2 linked regions of the Sporomusa termitida genome follow. The protein of the gene in region 1 interacts with the protein of each later gene in a pairwise test. Links are inferred from orthologs where the notes say so. Each region holds a gene or a part of one and is shown in the gene's direction. Other genes may lie near its edges. The genes, in order: serC and selB.

Region 1 (3,274 bases):
CGGTTTACCGCAAAACCGGCAATATCATTTGTATGATGCCTGGCGTCATACGCTGGAAACTGTGGCCCTGACACCGCCGGAGCTACACCTGCGCTGGAGCGCGCTCCTGCATGATATTGCTAAAGGCTGGCCGGGAGTGCGTACTTTGAACCGGGCTGGGCAGCCGTCTGATCCTGGGCACGATCAAGCCGGGGCCCTGGCAGCATTGACGATTTTGTCAAGGTTACGGGTCGAACGCCGGATAATGGATAGAGTAGTGTGGCTTGTTCGTCAGCATCTGGTTTTACCGGTAGCAGAGCGTAAGGCTGTTTTAAAATGGCTTAAACGTTTAGCCGGTGATTTTAAAAGCAACAGTCAATTTACTGTTGCCTTGGCACAGCTATTCAGCCTGCATCAGGCTGACCGGTTGGCAGGCCATACCCAGCCGGACATAAACGGCCTGGAAAATATCAGGAAACTTGCCGGCCGGCTTGTGCAGGAGGTACCGTTTTTTCCTGTCCAGCTTAGGCTGAGTGGGCAGGAAATTGCTGCCGCCATTGGCGGTGGCCCCGGTGTAGGTTGTTTTCAGCGGAATTTGTTAGAACGAATTCAGGCCGGGCAGCTAAGTAATACCCGTAATGAGCTTGTCGCTGCCCTTGATGCCCGTGCTCGGCGTATAAGGAACCCTTAGCTTCAGGGCTTAACCCCATTTGAAGAGTAGTTGCCCTTCGCCAGGGATTCAGCCGCTCTTGGCGCCCCTTTGCCGAAGCGGAAGTCTTAGAGCAGGTTAGCCACAGGATAAAAAACAGCCTGGATTTTTTAAAAGTTTTTGGCTTGAATACACTTGACTGCGGACGGCGTATCCTGTATAATCGAAAACAAGTTAAATTGCTTAACATGATGAACAGGAAGTTAATTGCTTACAATCTTCAGAGAGCCGGCGGTTGGTGAGAGCTGGCGTGAGTAACAGTTAATTCCGCCTGGAAGTGGCTGATGATAAATCTGACGGGTGCGCCCGGTATAGCGGCAAAAGTCGGCCGAAAGGCAATCTGGGTGGCAACGCGGGAAATAGCTCTCGTCCCTGTAATGGGATGAGGGATTTTTTGTTTTTAGGCTAAAACATATTCGGTCTGAGAAATATCTGTCTTGCTTGCTTCATAGTCACATGGGGGGCGAGACTTTTATGAGGTGGATTTATGGAAAAGAACTATAAACGGGTATATAATTTTAATGCCGGGCCGGCAGCACTGCCGCTTACAGCCCTGCAAAAGGCACAGGCAGAACTACTTGATTTTAATGGTACAGGCATGTCGGTTATGGAACTGAGCCACCGCAGCCAAGAGTATGAGGCCGTCCATAACCGGGCAATTGAGCTATTAAAAGAACTCCTGGCAATCCCGGCAGGGTATGAGGTTTTATTTCTGCAAGGCGGTGCCAGTCTCCAATTTGCCATGGTACCGCTTAACTTCTTGACCGCAGGAACAAAAGCCGGTTATGTCCTGACCGGTGTCTGGTCTGAAAAAGCGTATGCAGAAGCGCAAAGGCTTGGTGAGGTATTTGTTGCTGCTTCCGCCAAAGCCGGCAACTACTGCCAGATACCAGCCCTGGCCGAGATACAATATAATGTCGAAACGGCCTATTTACATATTACTTCCAACAATACCATCTTTGGTACAGCCTGGCAGGAGTTCCCTGATACCGAGGCCGTACCGCTCATAGCCGATATGTCAAGCGATATCCTGTCCAAGCCCTTTGATGTCAGCAAGTTTTCCCTGATTTATGCCGGGGCCCAGAAGAACCTTGGGCCGGCTGGTGTGACGGTGGTTATCATCCGGCGCGATTTATTGGAAAAGGCCAATAAAAATATACCGACAATGCTGCGGTACGGAATCTATGGCAAAAATAACTCGCTGTATAATACGCCGCCCACTTTTAGTATTTATATGGTAAAGCTGATGCTGGAGTGGGTAAAAGAGCAGGGCGGGGCAGCGGCCCTCTATCAGCATAATCGGCAGAAAGCGGGACTTATTTATGATGTCATTGATGGGAGCAACGGCTTTTACCTTGGCCACGCCCAGCCGGCTGCGCGCTCATTAATGAACATCACATTCCGGCTGGCCAGTGAAGCTTTGGAAAAAAAGTTTCTTGAGGCTGCCCAAGGGCATGGTTTTGTTGGTTTAGCCGGGCATCGCTCTGTGGGCGGTTGCCGGGCATCCGCCTATAATGCCGTTCCTTATGAATCCTGTCAGGCATTGCGTGAATTTATGCTGTCTTTTTACAAAGAATATGCATAGCAGGCAGCACTGCAAATGATCTAAGAGATAGAGTTTAAGGAGGAAAATATGGCAGTTACCCGATTTATATTAGTCCGGCATGGCGAAACAACCTGGAATAAGGAAGGACGCTATCAGGGCCAGATTGACACACCGCTCACCGCCTTCGGACGGGAGCAGGGCCAGCTGGCAGCTCAGGCCCTTAAGGATATTCCCATCGATATCTGTTATGCCAGCCCCCTGTCCCGGGCTGTGGATACAGCCATGATGTGTGTGGCTGCTCATGGCTTAGCCGTCAATACCGACAGCCGGTTGCTGGAGATTAACCATGGTGAATGGGAAGGTCTTCTAAGTGATGATGTTGGCAAAACGTATCCGGAGCTATTAGCCCAGTGGAAGAGTTCGGTAGTAGGTGTTACCATGCCGGGACAGGGCGGGGAGGATATTACGACTGTTCGTGACCGGTCTATGGCCGCGTTTAGGGATTTTGCCGCCCGGCATCAGGGACAAACTGTGCTGGTAGTGGCTCACGATGCGGTTAACAAGGCTGTATTGTGTGATATACTGGACATTGATTTGTCTCACTTTTGGCAGATTAAACAGGATAATACCTGTATTAATGTGTTTGAATATCAAGATGGAAAGTGGCGGCTGGTGCTCCTGAATTCAACGAATCATCTGGGATTTTTATATAGTGGAATTGAGCAAAAAGGCTTATAATAATATCATCGGTCTTCTAGGTGCCAATAACCGCAGCTTAGGAGGCCGGTTTTTCTTACCACTTAATAACCGCTCTGTTTACATTAGGAGAATGGACCCGATTTTTTACAATAATAGCAGGTGTTAACAAATGGAAACGCGAACATTATATAGTAATTAATAGTAATTCAATTTTGTGCATCAAAAAGGAGCTGTTAGTATGGATAAAGAAACAGGTTGCAATGTTGACGCTTGTGCTGCTTGCGATTGTGGTTGCACAAGCTGTGGCGGCGCCGAGGAAAGTAATTTTAACGCACGGATGC
Region 2 (3,223 bases), 240 kb from region 1 along the record:
ATTGCCGGGAAGGCAGAGTATATCCACCTAATGAAGACACATCCGCTGCTGCGGGCCGTCCGTATTGATAAGCTGTCATTAGCCGCCCTTGAAGGCACTCTGCAGGACTATATGGCCGGCGATCCCTGGCAGGATATTCCGGTGCTGGCAATGCTGACGATAACCCCCCGGGCTTTAAAGGAGCGGGCTGAAGGTCTGTATCGGTTGCTTGTTCAGCAGAACCCGCTGCTTACTTGCCAGGTAGTAGCATTAAACTCGCCGGTGGGAGGAGGGGCCTTGCCGGCAGCCGTGCTGACAGGCTATGGTGTGGCTGTAACCCTGCCGGGCATAAGTGCCGGGTGTTTGGAGAGCCGTCTGCGGCAAAGGGAGATGCCGATTGTTGTCCGGATACAAGACGAGAGGGTTATTTTTGATGTGCGCTGCTTAGCCGAGCGGGACTTGCCGGAGATTGCTGCAGCTTTTAAGACTATGTCTTAGTCAGGAGGAAAGAGCATCTTGAAGTGTGTTATCATTGGTACTGCCGGCCATGTTGACCATGGCAAGTCGGCTGTGATCAGGGCACTGACTGGGACTGATACCGACCGGCTGAAAGAGGAAAAGCTACGGGGAATTTCCATTGATTTGGGGTTCGCCGCCCTGCCTTTGCGCGCTGAGCTGGTTGCGGGGATTGTCGATGTACCCGGCCATGAACGTTTTCTAAAAAATATGCTGGCCGGAACAGGCGGTATTGATCTGGTCCTGCTGGTTATAGCGGCCGATGAGGGGGTTATGCCCCAGACCAGAGAACATTTAGCCATGCTTGAATTATATGGAATCAAACAGGGAATTATTGTTGTCAATAAAATAGATAAAGCAGATAACGAATGGCTGGAGCTTATTGAGAGTGATATAAGAGAGTTTATAGAGCCAACTTTTTTAAAGAATGCTCCCCTTTGCCGGGTATCGGCGCTCACTGGCGAAGGGATTGCGGAACTTGGGGAGAAGTTGGCCGAAATAGCAGGCCGGTTGACTGCCAGGGATTGTAATGCGCCTTTCCGACTTTGGCTTGACCGGGTCTTTTCCATTAAAGGTCATGGCCTTGTGGTGACCGGCTCGGTATTAAGCGGACAAGCTCAGGTTGGTGATACCCTAAGATTGTATCCGTCAGGCCAGCTTATTCGTGTGCGCGGCCTGGAGTGGCATGGCGCTAAGGTTAACGGGATTGTGGCCGGTCAGCGGGCAGCCGTTAATCTAGCCGGGCCGGAACTGGAGCAAATCAGCCGGGGTATGATCCTCAGCGCGGTTGAACGGGGAGAAGTCAGCCAGATCTGGGATGTGGCTGCCGATTGGCTGCAGGCCGTCGAGAGTGGCCTGCGCGTCAGGTTGCATTTAGGAACCGGTGAATTTCTGGGCAGGATTTATGCTTTTAAAGGAGCCTCTCATCGTCTGATGCGGCTAATTTTGGAACAACCGCTAGCCGCCGGCAGTGGTGACCGGGGTATTATCAGGCTATATTCGCCGCAGCATCTGCTGGGAGGGGTTACCTTAATAGCCCCAGGCCGGGCCACAAGGCGTTTAACCGCCAGCCGAACTGCCCTGGCGGCAGCGGTGAGTACGGCCGATCTGTCTGCAGCTGTTTATTACCGCCTGGCCGAAAGCCCCTTGTTGCTGACAAGGGCGGAAATCCGGCAACAAAGTGGCTATTTGTCCGACAAAACTGTGGATGAAATAATTGATAAGCTGACTGCACAGGCAAGAATACATTGTCTGGACGGGACCTATATTGCCGCAGAGATATTTGATCAACAAACCAGAGCTATTACCGGTATTCTGAAAGAGTATCATAAAACCCAGCCAGAGCGGAGTGGCTTATCCAAAGAAATAATCCGGCAGAAGCTGCAGCTTGCTGAAAAAAGCTTTGAAACATTACTGGCAGTATGGCTACGCAAGGGCATGGTGGCAATTACCGGCGGCGATCTTGCGTTAAAGAGCCATGCCGACAAACATGGTGACTGGAAACAGGAACTGGTTGGCCAAGCGGCAGTTTTTTTGGAAAATATTGGCTTGGAAAACGTTAGCCCGGCCTTGCTGGCGCAAAAATTATTATTGCCGGCCGATAAATCTAAGGCTGCTCATGACATCCTTACGCGGGCCGGCGTGCTAATAAAGGTTAATGATATTTTTGTATACCGCAAAACAATTCAGTACATTGTACAGCTTATTCACAAGCATTTTCAAGGCCATGAGACACTTACAGTGTCAGAGTTACGGGATATACTGAACACTTCACGCAAGATCGCAGTACCGGTAATGGAATACCTTGATGTGAATAAATATACAGTGAGGATTGGAGATGTTCGCTATCCTAGCCGTAAAATCCTGGATTTATCAGAATAAACTTACTTTAAATTTGCATATTGACAGCAAAACGATTCGTTTCTATAATTAAACTCAAAACATATAGTGTACATTTCGGTATTTTTGGAATGTACATATGTTTTAAGGGAGTGTGTCTAGGGTTCCGCGCTGCTACAGCGGTCTGGACCAAGCGGCACAGGTGCAGCGTGGCACGCACTACACCGTGGGTATAAAAGACCCGGCGGAAGGTCCCAAGGGAGGGGTATCTTCGCGCTGGGCTTTTTTTTGTTCCTTATTAAATATAAGGCTGACTAGAATGTTCAAACGGGCGTTAGCAGCAGCCGATTGAAGAGGGTGGGAGAGTAGAATGTGTAGAATAGGGGCTATAAAAAGCAAAGTAGCATTTCATCCGTCGCTGGCACTGCATTTGATGCTGCCTCAGCAGGAGGGGCACGATAACTCCGGTTTTGCCATGGTCATGCAAGACCTCGAAGGAGTTTTCGCCAATTATAAAGATAAACCATTATTATCCATGGCTTGTACCCAAAAAGGGGCCGCGCTGGTAGAGCACTTTATGGAAACCAACAACTTTACCCCTGTTTATGAATGGATTCCCCGTGGTGTCCGTCAGCCCGGATTAGATATTAAAGCTATGCCCTATTATATATTCCGGGCCTATGATTATCCGGAATATTACCGTACTGCCACGCCGGAGGCCAAAGCAGAATTATTGTTAGACACGCGGCTGGCTCTGCGAGTGTTACTTGAGAACGAAGATCAGGGCTATGTGTATTCTTTCTGGCCCGATGTTTTGACACTGAAAGAGATTGGTGATCCCCGCGACATAGCTGTCTATTTTAAACTATGGGATAATACCGGCGAACTC

What was found.
Region 2: the proteins of serC (region 1) and selB interact in binary tests that used the Escherichia coli proteins (3 or more experiments, as listed by UniProt). The link is inferred for Sporomusa termitida from one-to-one orthologs.

The regions. Positions count from the first base shown.
Region 1 is NZ_CP036259.1:4,575,546-4,578,819, reverse strand. What follows is about bases 274-3,224. They hold serC (3-phosphoserine/phosphohydroxythreonine transaminase), read left to right. Parts: upstream 274-1,175; coding sequence 1,176-2,273; downstream 2,274-3,224. Other genes in these bases: SPTER_RS21120 (tetratricopeptide repeat protein), read left to right, coding at 3,172-3,224; SPTER_RS21125 (histidine phosphatase family protein), read left to right, coding at 2,322-2,972; SPTER_RS21135 (CCA tRNA nucleotidyltransferase), read left to right, coding at 274-670. Also shown: more of SPTER_RS21135, read left to right, coding at 1-273; more of SPTER_RS21120, read left to right, coding at 3,225-3,274. UniProt on the Escherichia coli protein: Catalyzes the reversible conversion of 3-phosphohydroxypyruvate to phosphoserine and of 3-hydroxy-2-oxo-4-phosphonooxybutanoate to phosphohydroxythreonine. Is involved in both pyridoxine and serine biosynthesis.
Region 2 is NZ_CP036259.1:4,813,612-4,816,834, reverse strand. The notes cover bases 36-2,935. They hold selB (selenocysteine-specific translation elongation factor), read left to right. Parts: upstream 36-495; coding sequence 496-2,376; downstream 2,377-2,935. Other genes in these bases: SPTER_RS22265 (class II glutamine amidotransferase domain-containing protein), read left to right, coding at 2,705-2,935; selA (L-seryl-tRNA(Sec) selenium transferase), read left to right, coding at 36-477. In the rest of the region: more of selA, read left to right, coding at 1-35; more of SPTER_RS22265, read left to right, coding at 2,936-3,223. UniProt on the Escherichia coli protein: Translation factor necessary for the incorporation of selenocysteine into proteins. It probably replaces EF-Tu for the insertion of selenocysteine directed by the UGA codon. SelB binds GTP and GDP.